DNA from 3 places in the Agathobacter rectalis ATCC 33656 genome. Region 3 is predicted to be linked to each of the others. Evidence: predicted binding sites of a transcription regulator. Region 3 holds the regulator's gene; each other region holds the start of a gene.
What was found. The regulator HrcA, encoded in region 3, represses chaperone genes, less so after heat shock. The targets are predictions, from matches to a motif close to TGTTAGCACTCNNNNNNNNNGAGTGCTAACA.

Region 1 (5,040 bases), 330 kb from region 3:
GGTTCCGGAGTGGAACGACCTTGTATACACCGGCAACTGGGAGCAGGCATATAATCGTCTGCACAAGACCAATAATTTCCCTGAGTTTACATCAAGAGTCTGCCCGGCATTGTGCGAGAAGGCATGTACATGCGGACACTGGGGCAGTCCGGTGTCAGTCAGGGACAATGAGCATGGTATAATAGAGACTGCATATGCAAACGGATATGCAGCTCCAAAGCCACCAAAGGTCAGAACCGGCAAGAAGGTGGCAATCATTGGTTCGGGTCCTTCAGGACTTGCGGCAGCAGACCAGCTTAACCAGAGAGGCCATGATGTTACAGTATATGAGAGAGAGGACCGCGTCGGTGGCCTGCTCATGTATGGTATTCCAAATATGAAGCTTGATAAGAGCATTATTGACAGAAAAGTTAATATAATGAAGGAAGAGGGCATTCATTTTGTCACAGGCTGTGATGTCGGAAAGGATATAAAGCCGGCAGAGCTTTACAAGAAGTATGACAGGGTAATCCTTTGCTGTGGTGCTAAAAATCCAAGAGACATAAAGGCAGACGGAAGAGATGCAAAGGGTATTTACTTTGCTGTTGATTACCTTACCCAGAATACAAAGAGTCTTTTGAACTCTAACCTGACAGATGGCAAGTTTGTATCTGCAAAGGGCAAAAATGTAGTCATTATCGGTGGCGGTGACACAGGAAACGACTGTGTCGGAACTGCAATCCGTCAGGGCGCCAAATCAGTCACACAGCTTGAGATGATGCCTTGTCCGCCTACAGAGCGTGCCGCAAACAATCCGTGGCCACAGTGGCCGAAGGTCTTAAAGACAGACTACGGCCAGGAGGAAGCCATTGCGGTATTCGGACATGATCCACGTACCTACAAGACAACCGTAAAAGAGTTCCACAAGGACAAAAACGGCAACCTAAAGGAGCTTACAATTGTAAGTCTTGAGAGTAAAAAGGACGAGAAGACAGGCAGGTTCATGATGGTTCCGGTAGAGGGATCAGAGAAAAAGCTTCCGGCAGAGCTTGTGCTTATAGCAGCAGGCTTCCTTGGAACAGAAAGCTATGTGGCAAAGGCATTTGGTGTAGAGCTCAATGCCAGAACAAACGTAAGTACACAGGAGGGACATTACGCTACAAACGTAAAAAACGTATACGTGGCAGGTGATAACCACCGTGGACAGTCCCTTGTAGTATGGGCTATCAGAGAGGGACGTGAGGCTGCCAGAGAGGTTGATGAGAGTCTCATGGGATATTCATATCTCTCAGTACAGTAACAAATTATTATAGCAATTCTTCTTAATAAATTTTATTTCATACATTTTATAGCAAAATCCCGGTGCATTGCACCGGGATTTTTGACATACAAAATTATTGCTTTCTAGAGGTATTGGTACTGTGGATAAACTGATTGAAATTTGATTTATAAGATGTTAAGATAGCAGTGTTTGACATGATAATAAAGATATTAGGAGCAGCAAATGAGTAAAACAGTATTTTTTGACATAGACGGAACAATATGGGACGATGACATGGTAATTCCTGAAAGCACCCTAGAGGCTGTGGCAGCCCTCAAGGCAAACGGACATCTGGCATTTATATGTACAGGACGTGCCAGAGCCAGTGTGAGGTCAGAGAAGCTATTAAATATGGGTTTTGATGGAATAATTGCGGCATGTGGCAACTATATTGAAATGGATGGCAAAGTAATATACGAAAATGACCTGAGCGCAGATATGGTACAAAAGGTCATAAGGGTGCTTTCTGAGTGTAAAATGCCTGTAGTGCTTGAGGGCTCCACAGACTATTGGATAGATGACGAGGGCTTTGAGGATGATCCGTATGTGGATTACCTTTTTGAGTCACTTGGTGAGCATGCACATATAATAAGAGGATATGACGGCGAAATAAGAATTAATAAATTCTCCGCTGACGTGATAGATGGTACTGATTATGAGCGTGTGAAGGCAGAGTTTGCCGATGATTTTCTGATACTTGAGCATGTGGAAAATGTCGTGGAGTTTGTGCCGAAAGGAACCTCAAAGGCAACCGGCATCAAATGGCTGTGCAATCATCTGGATATCCCGCTTGATGAAACATACGCGATAGGCGACAGTGTAAATGACCTTGAAATGCTTGAGAGTGTAGGACATGGAATCGCGATGGGCAACTCAATGCCACCGGTTAAAGAAATTGCGGAATATGTCACATCGGATATTTCAGATGATGGAGTGAAAAATGCGTTAAAGCATTACGGATTGATATAGAAAATGTAAAATAAATATTAAAATGAAATATCACTGTTGACATTGAAATGCAATAGTGATATTTTATTTACAGAAAGAAATTAGCACTCGAAAGAAATGAGTGCTAACAGAGATAAAAGGAGGCAATACAATGAAATTAGTTCCATTATCAGACAGAGTAGTATTAAAGCAGTTAGAAGCAGAGGAAACAACAAAATCGGGAATCATCCTTACAAGTTCAGCACAGGAGAAGCCACAGGAGGCTGAGGTTATCGCAGTAGGACCTGGCGGAATGGTTGACGGCAAGGAAGTTAAGATGCAGGTAACAGTCGGACAGAAGGTTATTTATTCTAAATACGCAGGCACAGAGGTTAAGCTTGACGGAGAAGAGTACATCATCGTTAGACAGAATGATATTCTTGCAGTAGTAGAGTAAGATTAATTTACGGATAGAAGCTAAAGATCCGGTACGTTTTACATATCTGGTCATAGCTGCTTACATTTTGGAATTAAATATCAAATATATAAATAGAAAGGTCGTATAAATCATGGCAAAGGAAATTAAATATGGCTCAGAAGCCAGAGCAGCACTTGGAGCTGGAGTAGATAAATTAGCAAATACAGTCAGAGTAACACTTGGACCAAAAGGAAGAAACGTAGTACTTGACAAATCATACGGTGCACCACTCATCACAAACGATGGTGTTACAATCGCAAAAGAGGTTGAGCTTGAGGATGCTTTCGAGAACATGGGAGCACAGCTTGTCAAGGAAGTTGCCACAAAGACAAATGATGTAGCAGGAGACGGAACAACAACAGCTACAGTTCTTACACAGGCAATGGTTCAGGAAGGAATGAAGAACCTTGAGGCAGGAGCAAACCCAATCGTGCTTCGTCGTGGTATGAAGAAGGCTACAGACAAAGCTGTTGAGGCACTTAAGGATATGAGCCAGAAAGTAAAAGGCAAAGAGCAGATCGCTAAGGTTGCAGCTATCTCAGCAGGAGATGAGGAAGTTGGTAATCTCGTAGCAGACGCTATGGAAAAGGTTACAAACGATGGTGTTATCACAATTGAAGAGTCAAAGACAATGCAGACAGAGCTTGACCTTGTAGAAGGTATGCAGTTCGACAGAGGATACCTCTCAGCATATATGTGCACAGATATGGACAAGATGGAAGCAGTACTTGATGATCCGTATATCCTTATTACTGACAAGAAGATTTCTAACATCCAGGATATTCTTCCATTACTTGAGAAGATTGTTCAGGCCGGTGCAAGACTTCTTATCATCGCTGAGGATGTTGAGGGCGAGGCTCTTACAACACTTATCGTTAATAAGCTTCGTGGTACATTCAATGTAGTAGCTGTAAAGGCTCCTGGATATGGTGACAGAAGAAAAGCAATGCTTGAGGATATTGCAATCCTTACAGGTGGTCAGGTGATCAGCTCTGATCTTGGACTTGAGCTCAAGGATACAACAATCGATATGCTTGGCCGTGCTAAGTCAGTTAAGGTTCAGAAGGAGAACACAGTCATCGTTGATGGTGCCGGAGACAAGGATGCTATCGCAGGCAGAGTAAGCCAGATCCGTGGTCAGATTGATGAGACAACATCTGAGTTTGATAAAGAAAAATTACAGGAGCGTCTTGCCAAGATGGCAGGCGGTGTAGCAGTTATCCGTGTAGGTGCTGCAACAGAGACAGAGATGAAAGAGGCAAAGCTTCGTATGGAGGATGCCCTTAACGCTACAAGAGCAGCAGTTGAAGAGGGAATCATCGCAGGTGGTGGATCAGCATATATCCATGCATCAAAGAAGGTTGCAGAGCTTGTTGATACACTTGAGGGCGATGAGAAGACAGGTGCAAAGGTTATCCTTAAAGCACTCGAGGCTCCACTTTACTATATCGCTGCAAATGCAGGACTTGAAGGTGCAGTAATCATCAACAAGGTAAAGGAGTCAGCTCCTGGAACCGGCTTCAACGCAGCTACAGAAGAGTATGTAGATATGGTTGATAACGGAATCCTTGATCCTGTAAAGGTTACAAGAAGTGCATTACAGAATGCAACATCAGTAGCTTCAACACTCCTCACAACAGAGTCAGCAGTAGCTACAATCAAAGAGGACACTCCAGCAATGCCAGCCGGAGCCGGCGCCGGAATGGGCATGATGTAATCGTAGACAATGAGGAAAAAAGAAACCCGTGGTCACACTCGTGTGAACCGCGGGTTTTCTTTTTGACGAATGTCCGGATATGAGCAAGTAGCACGTGAGTGCGGATTGCGAATATACGGAGGCTGGTGTAAGCCAGCCGTGTCTACTATGTAGGTAAAATAACGCCACTGTCCATCAAAAACTTCTTTTCAAACAATTACACCTATGGTATAATGAGCGGTGTTGGAAAAAATACGACAATGAAAATTTATATCGGAGTGAGAATTAATGAGTAAGGTTATAGTAGTTACCGATTCAAACAGCGGTATCACACCTGACGAGGCAAAGAAGCTTGGAGTTGAGGTGATTCCAATGCCTTTTTACATCGATGAGCAGATGTATTATGAGAATATCGATCTGACGCAGGAGCAGTTCTATGAGAAGCTTACGGCAGGCGGCGATATCAAGACATCTATGCCTTTGGTTGGTGATGTAACAGATAAATGGGATGAGTTTTTAAAGGAAAATGATGAGATTGTATACATTCCAATGTCATCAGGTCTTTCAAGCTCATGTGAGACAGCATATATGCTCTCGCAGGATTATGACGGCAAAGTGCAGGTAGTCAATAATCAGAGA
Region 2 (5,040 bases), 640 kb from region 3:
GGATCGTAGCCATTGTCGGTGATAAACTGCTTTGCAGTGTCTGTCAGCTCGACTGTGATTTCCTTGTCGACAAGACGCTTGTTTAAGTCTGCCATGAGCAAGGTGATGATATGACCAATGTTATCCTTTGTGAGAGGCTTGAACATGATGATCTCATCAAGTCTGTTTAAAAACTCCGGTCTGAAATGACCCTTAAGCTCATCCATGACGCGGTTCTCACACTCTGTGCTGATGCTGCCGTCTGCCTCTATACCCTCAAGAAGCTCCTGTGAGCCGAGGTTGCTTGTCATAATGATGATAGTGTTTTTGAAATCCACGGTACGTCCCTGTGAGTCAGTAATTCGTCCGTCATCAAGCACCTGAAGCAGCACATTGAATACATCCGGATGGGCTTTTTCCACCTCATCAAAGAGTACTACTGAGTATGGCTTACGCCTTACAGCCTCTGTGAGCTGTCCACCCTCATCATAGCCTACATATCCAGGAGGCGCTCCGATGAGTCGTGACACTGAGTACTTCTCCATGTACTCACTCATATCGAGTCTGACCATGTTGTTCTCATCATCAAAAAGACTTGCCGCAAGTGCCTTTGCAAGCTCTGTCTTACCTACACCTGTAGGTCCGAGGAACATAAACGAACCTATCGGCTTTGTAGGATCCTTGATGCCTGCCTTTGATCGGATGATAGCCTCTGTCACCTTTGTGACTCCGTCATCCTGTCCTATTACCCTCTTGTGCAGCTCCTCATCGAGGTGAAGTGTCTTATTACGCTCACTCTCCGTAAGCTTTGCAACAGGTATTCCTGTCCAGCGCGAGATAATGAGTGCAATCTCCTCATCGCCCACGTTCTCACGTACAAGCGATAAATCCCTGTCCTTAAGCAGTGCTTCCTCTGATTCCAGCTCCTTCTGCAAATTTGGAAGAACGCCGTACTGCAGCTCTGCCGCCTTTTCCAGGTCATAGTTCTGCTGCGCTGTCTTGATTTCATTCTTTGTGGACTCAATCTTTTCACGAAGCTTGCTGACCTTGTCAACAGCGCCCTTCTCGTTCTGCCACTGAGCCTTTTTCGCATTGAAGTCATCACGCAGCTCTGCAAGCTCCTTTTGTAGTGCTGCGAGCCTGTCCTGACTTAAGTGGTCTGTCTCTTTCTTTAGAGCTGTCTCCTCTATCTCAAGCTGCATAATCTTACGATTCTGCTCATCAAGCTCTGCCGGCATTGAATCAAGCTCCGTCTTTATCATGGCGCATGCCTCATCCACAAGGTCTATTGCCTTATCAGGCAAAAATCTGTCTGTGATGTATCTGTTTGAAAGCACTGCCGCTGTGACAAGTGCCGAATCTGTGATTTTAACGCCATGGAATACCTCGTATCTGTCCTTAAGACCACGAAGTATTGAGATAGTGTCCTCTACTGTCGGCTCGTCTACCATAACAGGCTGGAAACGTCTCTCAAGAGCTGCATCCTTCTCAATGTACTCACGGTACTCATCAAGTGTGGTGGCGCCCACGCAGTGCAGCTCACCTCTTGCAAGCATTGGCTTAAGAAGCTGTCCTGCATCCATAGCTCCGTCTGTCTTTCCGGCTCCTACTATTGTGTGAAGCTCATCGATAAAGAGAATTATCTGTCCGTCAGAGGCTTTTACCTCCTCAAGCACTGCCTTAAGTCTCTCCTCAAACTCGCCCCTGTACTTAGCTCCTGCAATCAGAGAGCCCATATCGAGTGCAAACAGTTTTTTGTCCTTTAAGCCCTCAGGCACATCGCCCTTTACGATACGCTGCGCCAGTCCCTCAACGACTGCCGTTTTACCAACACCCGGCTCACCGATAAGTACCGGGTTATTTTTAGTCTTACGTGAGAGAATACGCACTACATTTCGTATCTCATCATCACGGCCGATAACAGGATCAAGCTTCTGCTGTCTTGCACGCTCCACCATGTCGTAGCCATATTTCTCAAGTGTATCATATGTGGCCTCAGGGTTATCGGATGTGACCTTCTGATTGCCCCTGACCGTAGAAAGTGCTGTGAGGAATCTGTCTCTTGTGAGACCATACTCCTTTATCAGCTCCTTCATTGCCTTGTTTGGATACTTCAGCAGACACAGGAAAAGATGCTCTACCGAAACATACTCATCTCCCATTGCCTTTGCCTCGTCCTCAGCATGGATAAGAACCTTGTTTAAATCATTGCCCACATAGACCTGTGCACTGCTGCCGCTTACTTTTGTACGCGCTGCCAGATGGCGCTTTGCATTCTCTGTGAAATGCTCTACGTTTATCTCCATCTTGTCAATCAGCTTCGGTATCAGTCCGTCCTCCTGTGAAAGTAATGCCACAAGCAGGTGCTCCTGTTCTATCTCCTGATTGCCATAATCATATGCAAGCTTCTCGCAGTCATTGACTGCCTCTATTGATTTCTGTGTAAATTTTTGAATGTTCATAGTCTCACTCCCTTCTACTATGTTATCCATAAATATGATTCTTATGTGTTATACAGGTAATATCAAAATTTTATCTCTAAATAATCCTTTAAATAATTCTTCAATATTTCCTTGTGACTATGTTATAGCACGCAGATTAGCACTCGTCAAGTGAGAGTGCTAACAATTTTTATTAAATAAATATAAACTTTTGATTTACAAGCAAAAAAGAGTGATTTACATCACTCTCTTTTACTCAATCGGCTGCACAATCCCCGAAACATTTGCCAGATTCTGCATCTTGTCATCAGCGTCTGCCATGATATCTGCGCATTTCTTGAGCTCCTGCTGCATCTCCTCCGTGAATATACGGCTCTTCTTGTAGCGGAGCTGATGCTCTGTGCTGGCCCAGAAATTCATGGCAATGGTACGAAACTGTATCTCTATCGGCACCTTGTCCTTGTGATCCGAAAAATACACATCAACCAGCACTATCATATGAAGACTCCTGTAGCCATTCTCCTTCGGTTTTTTTATGTAGTCCTTTATTGTGACAATCTCGACATCCGCCTGATTCACAAGCATATTGGCCACCTGATATACATCGGATATGAATGGACAAATGACCCTGACGCCGGCTATATCCTTAATCTCACGCTTCATGGCGTTGGTGGTGAGCGGAATGCCCTTTCGCTTCATTTTGTCTATTATGCTGTCAAGCGACTTTACACGGCTCTTTATATTCTCAATTGGATTTCTTTCATGATTGTTTTTAAATTCATTATTTAATATCTGCAGCTTTGCGACTATCTGCTGTATACCCGATTCGTAGTAGAACATGATGTGTTCATACTGCGAGGCAATTGAACTAAATTCGCCCAACATCGGCAGCATCTCTATTTGTGTATCATCCATGTTTATACTCCTTGGTTTTAGGTTTTCTTACTAATTGTATACCTTATACTGTTTATACATATTATGCTTCTGTATTCGATTTTCCTTTTTTAACTGCCTTTTTAACTATCAGCTTTGAAACCCGGTATGTCACTTCCACCAGCGCAACTCCTGCAACTACATCATATATCACATGCTGCTTCGTAGTCAATGTGGATATGAATACTGCTATAGCGCAAATACAAAAGGTTGTACGTATCCACTGCGGTACTTTTTTATTGCCACGAATGCCAATATAGCACAGCCAGCTTACTAGGCAGTGTATAGATGGAAAAAGATTGTCCGCTGCATCCATACTATATAAAAAGCGCATGAGCTGTGCCCATATGTCTGAGCCCACTATTTCCGGGCGGGTGTTGGTTGTAGGATACACGACATAACAGATAAAACAGACTGCCTTTGCCAGCCAGTCTGCCATGAGGAAACGATAACAGTGCCTTTTATCCATCGCTGCATTGTACAGATATCCTATAATCCAAAAAATATAGCAGCCAAAATAAATGACTACTGTAGGGTACACAACCGGTATCATATCATCAAGCGAGGTCTCTATATTGTGATGGATAAAACCGCCTGCAATAGCACGCGCGCCCCAGTATACACTGAAATTGAGCACTACTGTAAAAAGCAGCGGAATACGACTGTATTTTGGAAGTATTCTGTTAAAAAACTGTCCTGTTTGCGATATGCTGTCCCTGGATAACACGTACTTCTTTGTCTCCTTTTATACACTCTTTAATTTCCGGAAGCAGGTCAATATGACCTTTTTTAAACAAAAGCACTATTGTGGAGCCAATCAGCTCAAAGTGCCCCATCTCTGCGCCCTTTCTCATCATAACATTCTCGTGGTCATTGACTATGCCTCCCACAAGCAGCGCACCTATCTCAATCTGTGCCACCTTGCCAAAATTAACTGTATCCAGAATAGTCCACATACGCCTGTTTTGCCTATATACAGGAGCATTTTCCAGTGCAATAGGCTGTACACTGTGAAGCAGTCCCTTCACAAAATGATTCCTGCCCTGAAATCCATCATCTATATAGCAGTAATGATGATAATCGTTGGCACAAAGACGCAGTATCACGCAGTCTCCTCCAACAAATTCCTTTGCAATTTTTTTGTCGGTGACAAGGTCCGTCACCTTGTACCATGAGCCCTTGATGTGAAAGCTGTTGTTGCTTTTTATCCTGTATGCACTCAGGTAGCCGTCACACGGGCTGATAAGATGCTCAGCCTGCCTGTCCACCTCAATATCATCACGCTTTCTGGAGAAAAAGTCCTGAAAGCTGTTATATTTCTGACCCTTAAAATCAGACATGTCTATATTGTTATTCTTTATATACCGGCTGATAAACGGCTTAGACAGCGGGGAGCGTGCTACTATTTCTCCGAGCTTAAGTGCACCTGTATGCAGAAGCACCTTAAGTGTCACACGCCCAGGTGCCGTGGTGTAAAGCCAGTCTACAAACGATTTTTTTGCCATTAAATAAGAACCTCCGCAATGAGAATACAAAACTCAACTGCTCCTATACCTACAAGCAGAACCTCTCCAAAAAGAGATGGCTTTTTGAGCTTTACAGGGAGCACGTAGCAAATGCCAATGATTAAAAGGGCAAGTGCCGCGATTGTCTGTGTATGTATAGCTGTGAACTCTCCAATCAGATA
Region 3 (5,040 bases):
TGAGCCTGCTCATACATCTTTGCAAATACCTTCTGAGCACTCTGTGTGAGCTTCTCCTGTGCGGCCTTAAGCTCTGCAACATCAGCCTCTGTCATAGCCTCAGCCTCTTTATGTGCATCAAGGAATGACTTAACTGCTGCGATATCAGCCTCAACTGCTGACTTATCAGCGGCATCAACAGAATCTCCAACCTGCTTTAATGCATCCTCTGTCTGGAATACAAAGCTCTCAGCATCATTTCTTGCATCGATTGCTTCTTTTCTCTTCTTATCCTGTGCCTCAAACTCAGCAGCCTCTTTAACAGCCTTATCAATCTCATCATCAGACATATTAGATCCTGCTGTGATTGTGATGTGCTGCTCTTTTCCTGTTCCAAGATCCTTTGCAGACACATTTACGATACCATTTGCATCAATATCGAATGTAACCTCAATCTGTGGAACTCCACGACGTGCTGGTGGGATACCATCAAGTCTGAACTGTCCGAGTGATTTATTATCGCGGGCGAACTGTCTCTCACCCTGTACTACGTTGATATCAACGGCTGTCTGGTTATCAGCGGCTGTAGAGAATATCTGGCTCTTTCTTGTAGGAATAGTTGTATTTCTCTCGATAAGTCTTGTAGCAACACCACCCATTGTCTCGATTGAAAGAGAAAGTGGAGTAACATCAAGGAGAAGTACTTCGCCTGCACCGGCATCTCCTGCAAGCTTACCACCCTGGATAGAAGCACCGATTGCTACGCACTCATCAGGGTTAAGAGACTTGCTTGGCTCTTTTCCTGTCATCTGCTTTACCTTGTCCTGTACGGCCGGAATACGTGTAGAACCACCTACAAGTAATACCTGTCCAAGGTCTGCATTTGTAACGCCTGCATCCTTCATAGCGTTCTGTACAGGGATTGCTGTTCTCTCTACGAGGTCATGTGTCAGCTCATCGAATTTTGCTCTTGTAAGAGTCATATCGAAATGCTTTGGTCCCTCTGCTGTAGCTGTGATGAATGGAAGGTTGATGTTTGTAGTAGTAGCTGAAGACAGCTCCTTCTTTGCCTTCTCAGCAGCTTCCTTTAATCTCTGGAGTGCCATCTTGTCTGTAGAAAGATCAACACCCTCTGCCTTCTTGAACTCGTCAATCATCCACTGTGTTACCTTGTTATCGAAATCATCACCACCAAGGTGTGTATCACCGTTTGTAGATAATACTTCGATTACTCCGTCACCAATCTCGATGATAGATACATCAAATGTACCACCACCAAGGTCATAAACCATAATCTTCTGCTCTTTCTCATTGTCAAGACCATAAGCAAGTGCTGCTGCTGTAGGCTCGTTGATTATACGCTTTACATCAAGACCTGCAATCTTGCCGGCATCCTTTGTAGCCTGACGCTGAGCATCGTTGAAGTAAGCAGGTACTGTGATAACTGCCTCTGTAACCTTCTCACCAAGGTATCCCTCTGCATCAGCCTTTAACTTCTGAAGTACCATAGCTGAAATCTGCTGTGGGCTGTAGCTCTTGTCATCAATCTGCACCTTGTAATCTGTACCCATATGTCTCTTGATAGAAGAAATTGTCTTCTCAGCATTTGTAACTGCCTGACGCTTTGCAGGCTCACCGATAAGTCTCTCTCCTGTCTTTGTGAAAGCAACTACTGAAGGTGTGGTTCTTGCACCCTCCTGGTTTGCTATAACTGTAGGTTTTCCACCTTCCATAACTGCTACGCAGCTGTTTGTTGTTCCTAAATCAATACCAATGATTTTGCCCATTTTATTTTCCTCCTATTAAATATAGTGTTTTTACATGTTTAATATATTTGTAACCATCCGTTGTCTCACATGAATCCCTTAAATGCTGTCTGCATTCATATAAATCTGATTCACTGCCATGCCGGATAGATGTACACATCATTACTGTACTACCGATACCATGCTGTGGCGTACCACTGAATCCTTGTACATATAGCCCTTCTGAAGCTCCTGTGCTACGGTGCCTGACTCAAGCTCATCATTTTCAACCTGCATCACTGCATTGTGGAAATCAGGATCAAACTCCTGTCCTACGCACTCTATTGGCTTTACACCTGCAGCATCAAGCTCTGTGAGCATCTGCTTGTAGACCTTATCCATACCTGTGATAAAAGGATCATCCTTCTTATCATCCGGTACTGCTGCAAGACCTCTCTCGAAATTGTCGATTACAGGAAGGATTTTCTCAACTATTGTCTTTGCTCCCATGTCAAACATCTGGGATTTTTCCTTCTCACTTCTCTTGCGGAAGTTCTCGAACTCTGCCATCTGTCTTTTCAGACGGTCGTTAAGCTCTTCTATCTGCTCATCCTTCTTGTCTTTTTTCTTTTTCTTGAAGAGACCTTTCTTTTCATCTGACTTATCATCTGCTTTTGCATCTGCATCAGCTAAAGCATCATCATCTGATTCAGTTTCATTAATATCTGTATCTTTTGCTTCTTCGGCTGCCTGAGTGCTTTCCTCATCAGCTCCTTCAATCTCTATCTCTTCTGCTTTGCTTTCTGCAGTCTCATTGTCGATTGCTTCTTTTTTAATATCCTCTGGCATTTTTGACCACCTTCCTATGTTTCATCCTCAGACTTCTTATAAATTCCATCTAACTGGGATTTAAGAGTCTTTAGATTATCCATTACTTTTTCATAATCCATACGCTTTGGTCCGACAATTCCTATCGTGCCCTTTACGCCCTCACCCAGATCATATGTCGCAGTGACAACACTGCAGTCCTTCATGGTCTGGATTGGAGATTCATTTCCTATATAAACCTGAATGCCTGTTCCATTGTCCTTCTTCTCGGAATCGGATAGGGATTCAGTAACAAGGCTTGCTAGCTCTTCCTTTTCCTCAAATGCTGACAAAAGTGTCGCTGCATTATTGGAATCCGAAAGCTCAGGATACTTCAGAATATTTGTCGCTCCGCTGGTGTAAATCTTAAGATCCTCACTCTCAGCAAAGGTCTGTGCCAATGCATCAATCACATCAGAGACAATTCCTGAATGAATACCGGCTCTCTCCTTTATGCTTGCAATGTTTCCAAGATTAATCTCGTTCATTGCGAGTCCGTTTAATGAGGTGTTAAGCAGAATGTTGAGCTTAAGTATCGTCTCATTGTCAAGCGGCTCATATAAATCAAGCATCTTGTTTCTGACCATATTATTGTTCATAACAATTACTGCAAGCAGGTGCTGGTCGTCAACCTGTGAAAGCTGGATGAATTTCACCTTGTTGTGATTGACATCCGGTGCAGAAACAAGTGTGGCATAATTAGTATTGTTTGCAAGTACCTTTGCCGCCTGCTTTAACACCTGCTCCATCTTCTCGGTATTTTCAATGACCAGCTCCTTCATATCAGAAAGTTCTTTTTCCTTCTTATCATTGGTCTCTATAAGATGGTCTACATATAATCTGTAGCCCTTATCCGAAGGAATTCTTCCTGCTGAGGTATGTGGCTGTACTATATAGCCCATCTCCTCTAAGTCGCTCATCTCATTTCTGATTGTTGCCGAGCTCAGATTAAGATCTGTATATTTTGAAATTGTACGTGAGCCAACCGGCTCTCCTGTGGCGAGATAATTGCGGATGATTGCATCCAGTATGGTAAGCTGTCTCTCGCTCAACTCTAGTTCTTTGTTTTCATTTTCCATTGGTCACACGCTCCATCTGAAGTATGCTTTTAATTTGTTAGCACTCTGTATTTTGGAGTGCTAATTTTTTATCTGTACATAACATACCACCACCTATTAGCAATGTCAACCCTCGAGTGCTAATTTTTTTAATAAAATTTTTGAAACCCTTGATTTTACTGGGGTTTCAGGCTTTATTAATTTTCTATTAAATTGATTTTGGCGGTATTTACACCACTTTTACACCATTTTTCAATTTTTCATTTCATGCTTAGCATCAAATGATACAAAAAAGCAGTCGATCCTAAATGTGAAAGACTGCTTTATATCATATTTCTTATTGCTTTGTGTGTATATTTAGCTGATTGTCTATATCCCTTCCTGCATACATTACTCTAAGTATTGTTACAACCATTCAAAAATTCCTCTCAAATCACTGTCAGCCTGTTCTGATACTTCTATCTCATATATCATAAGCCATAATCTTTGCGAATATCAGAAAAGGCTTTCTTAGCATTTTTTGTCCGTCCAGCCTGCATATCCGCATATCCCTTCTCTAATTTTTCATTAAACTCTATCTCTGATAATGCGCTGATATCAACAGGTCTGGCAGATGGTATTTTTACTTCAAACGGAAGACCTCTCTGTAAGATAATCTGCATATAAAACATCTCCTTCCTGCCATATTTTTATGTTATGCAAAACCTCCGAACGGCTTTAGGCCATAAATCAGTTATTATTATTCCTAATCAAAATCTGTATGATTTTATCATAATTTTCCGGTCTGTGTGGAAACGTACAGTCTGTACATACCTTGATTTTTTTGCCATTCTTCTCTATGTAGGTCTTACTTCCGGGACAGTTTGGCATACTATACATAGGACAATAACAAAACAGACAATTAAAGTCATCCGAAAGTCCCTTGTGACACGGAAAATATTTGCAATCTGTGTTTTTAAAGTATTTATAAGAGTTTTCCATTTTTATTCCTTCTATATTCATATGCTTTTCTCACAAAGCTCTCTGCAAAATGCGGATTTGACGGATAATACAGGTGCGGAAATCCAAGCCAGTAATTATCATGGCTTATCACGCAGTCGTAGCTTCTGCCTGTGGCCGGCTTGGTCGCAATACAATCGGCTCCATTATCGGTGCTGTCGTAATAATGAAATTCATGCGCCTTTATTTTTTCATTTTGCGGTAGAAAATTGCTATGCTTTTCCGCAAGCTCAATATATCCGAACCTGACCAGCTTTCCCTTAAAATGACACCCACCATCTAATGCCCCCACAAGCTTAGACTTATTCATATCATTTTGTATATCTGCTTTATTTTGTACATCAGCCTTGTTTTGCTCATCTGTATCATCACAGATGTTACGGATATATGTG

Region 1: a site for HrcA is predicted at 2,348-2,378, ahead of EUBREC_RS10250 (co-chaperone GroES). Genes of this name have one in related genera too.
Region 2: a site for HrcA is predicted at 2,576-2,606, ahead of clpB (ATP-dependent chaperone ClpB). Genes of this name have one in related genera too.

The regions. Positions count from the first base shown of each region.
Region 1 is NC_012781.1:2,122,613-2,127,652, reverse strand. Features, by position in the region: gene EUBREC_RS10260 (glutamate synthase subunit beta) at 1-1,279, shown strand, start outside; gene EUBREC_RS10255 (Cof-type HAD-IIB family hydrolase) at 1,484-2,269, shown strand; gene EUBREC_RS10250 (co-chaperone GroES) at 2,400-2,684, shown strand; gene groL (chaperonin GroEL) at 2,797-4,422, shown strand; gene EUBREC_RS10240 (DegV family protein) at 4,690-5,040, shown strand, end outside.
Region 2 is NC_012781.1:2,436,070-2,441,109, forward strand. Features, by position in the region: gene clpB (ATP-dependent chaperone ClpB) at 1-2,441, opposite strand, end outside; gene EUBREC_RS11550 (GTP pyrophosphokinase) at 2,673-3,335, opposite strand; gene EUBREC_RS11555 (phosphatase PAP2 family protein) at 3,397-4,080, opposite strand; gene EUBREC_RS11560 (phosphatidylserine decarboxylase) at 4,037-4,858, opposite strand; gene EUBREC_RS11565 (CDP-alcohol phosphatidyltransferase family protein) at 4,858-5,040, opposite strand, start outside.
Region 3 is NC_012781.1:1,796,083-1,801,122, forward strand. Features, by position in the region: gene dnaK (molecular chaperone DnaK) at 1-1,766, opposite strand, end outside; gene grpE (nucleotide exchange factor GrpE) at 1,908-2,573, opposite strand; gene hrcA (heat-inducible transcriptional repressor HrcA) at 2,588-3,670, opposite strand; gene EUBREC_RS08610 (hypothetical protein) at 4,120-4,311, opposite strand; gene EUBREC_RS08615 (cysteine-rich small domain-containing protein) at 4,379-4,630, opposite strand; gene EUBREC_RS08620 (cobyrinate a,c-diamide synthase) at 4,614-5,040, opposite strand, start outside.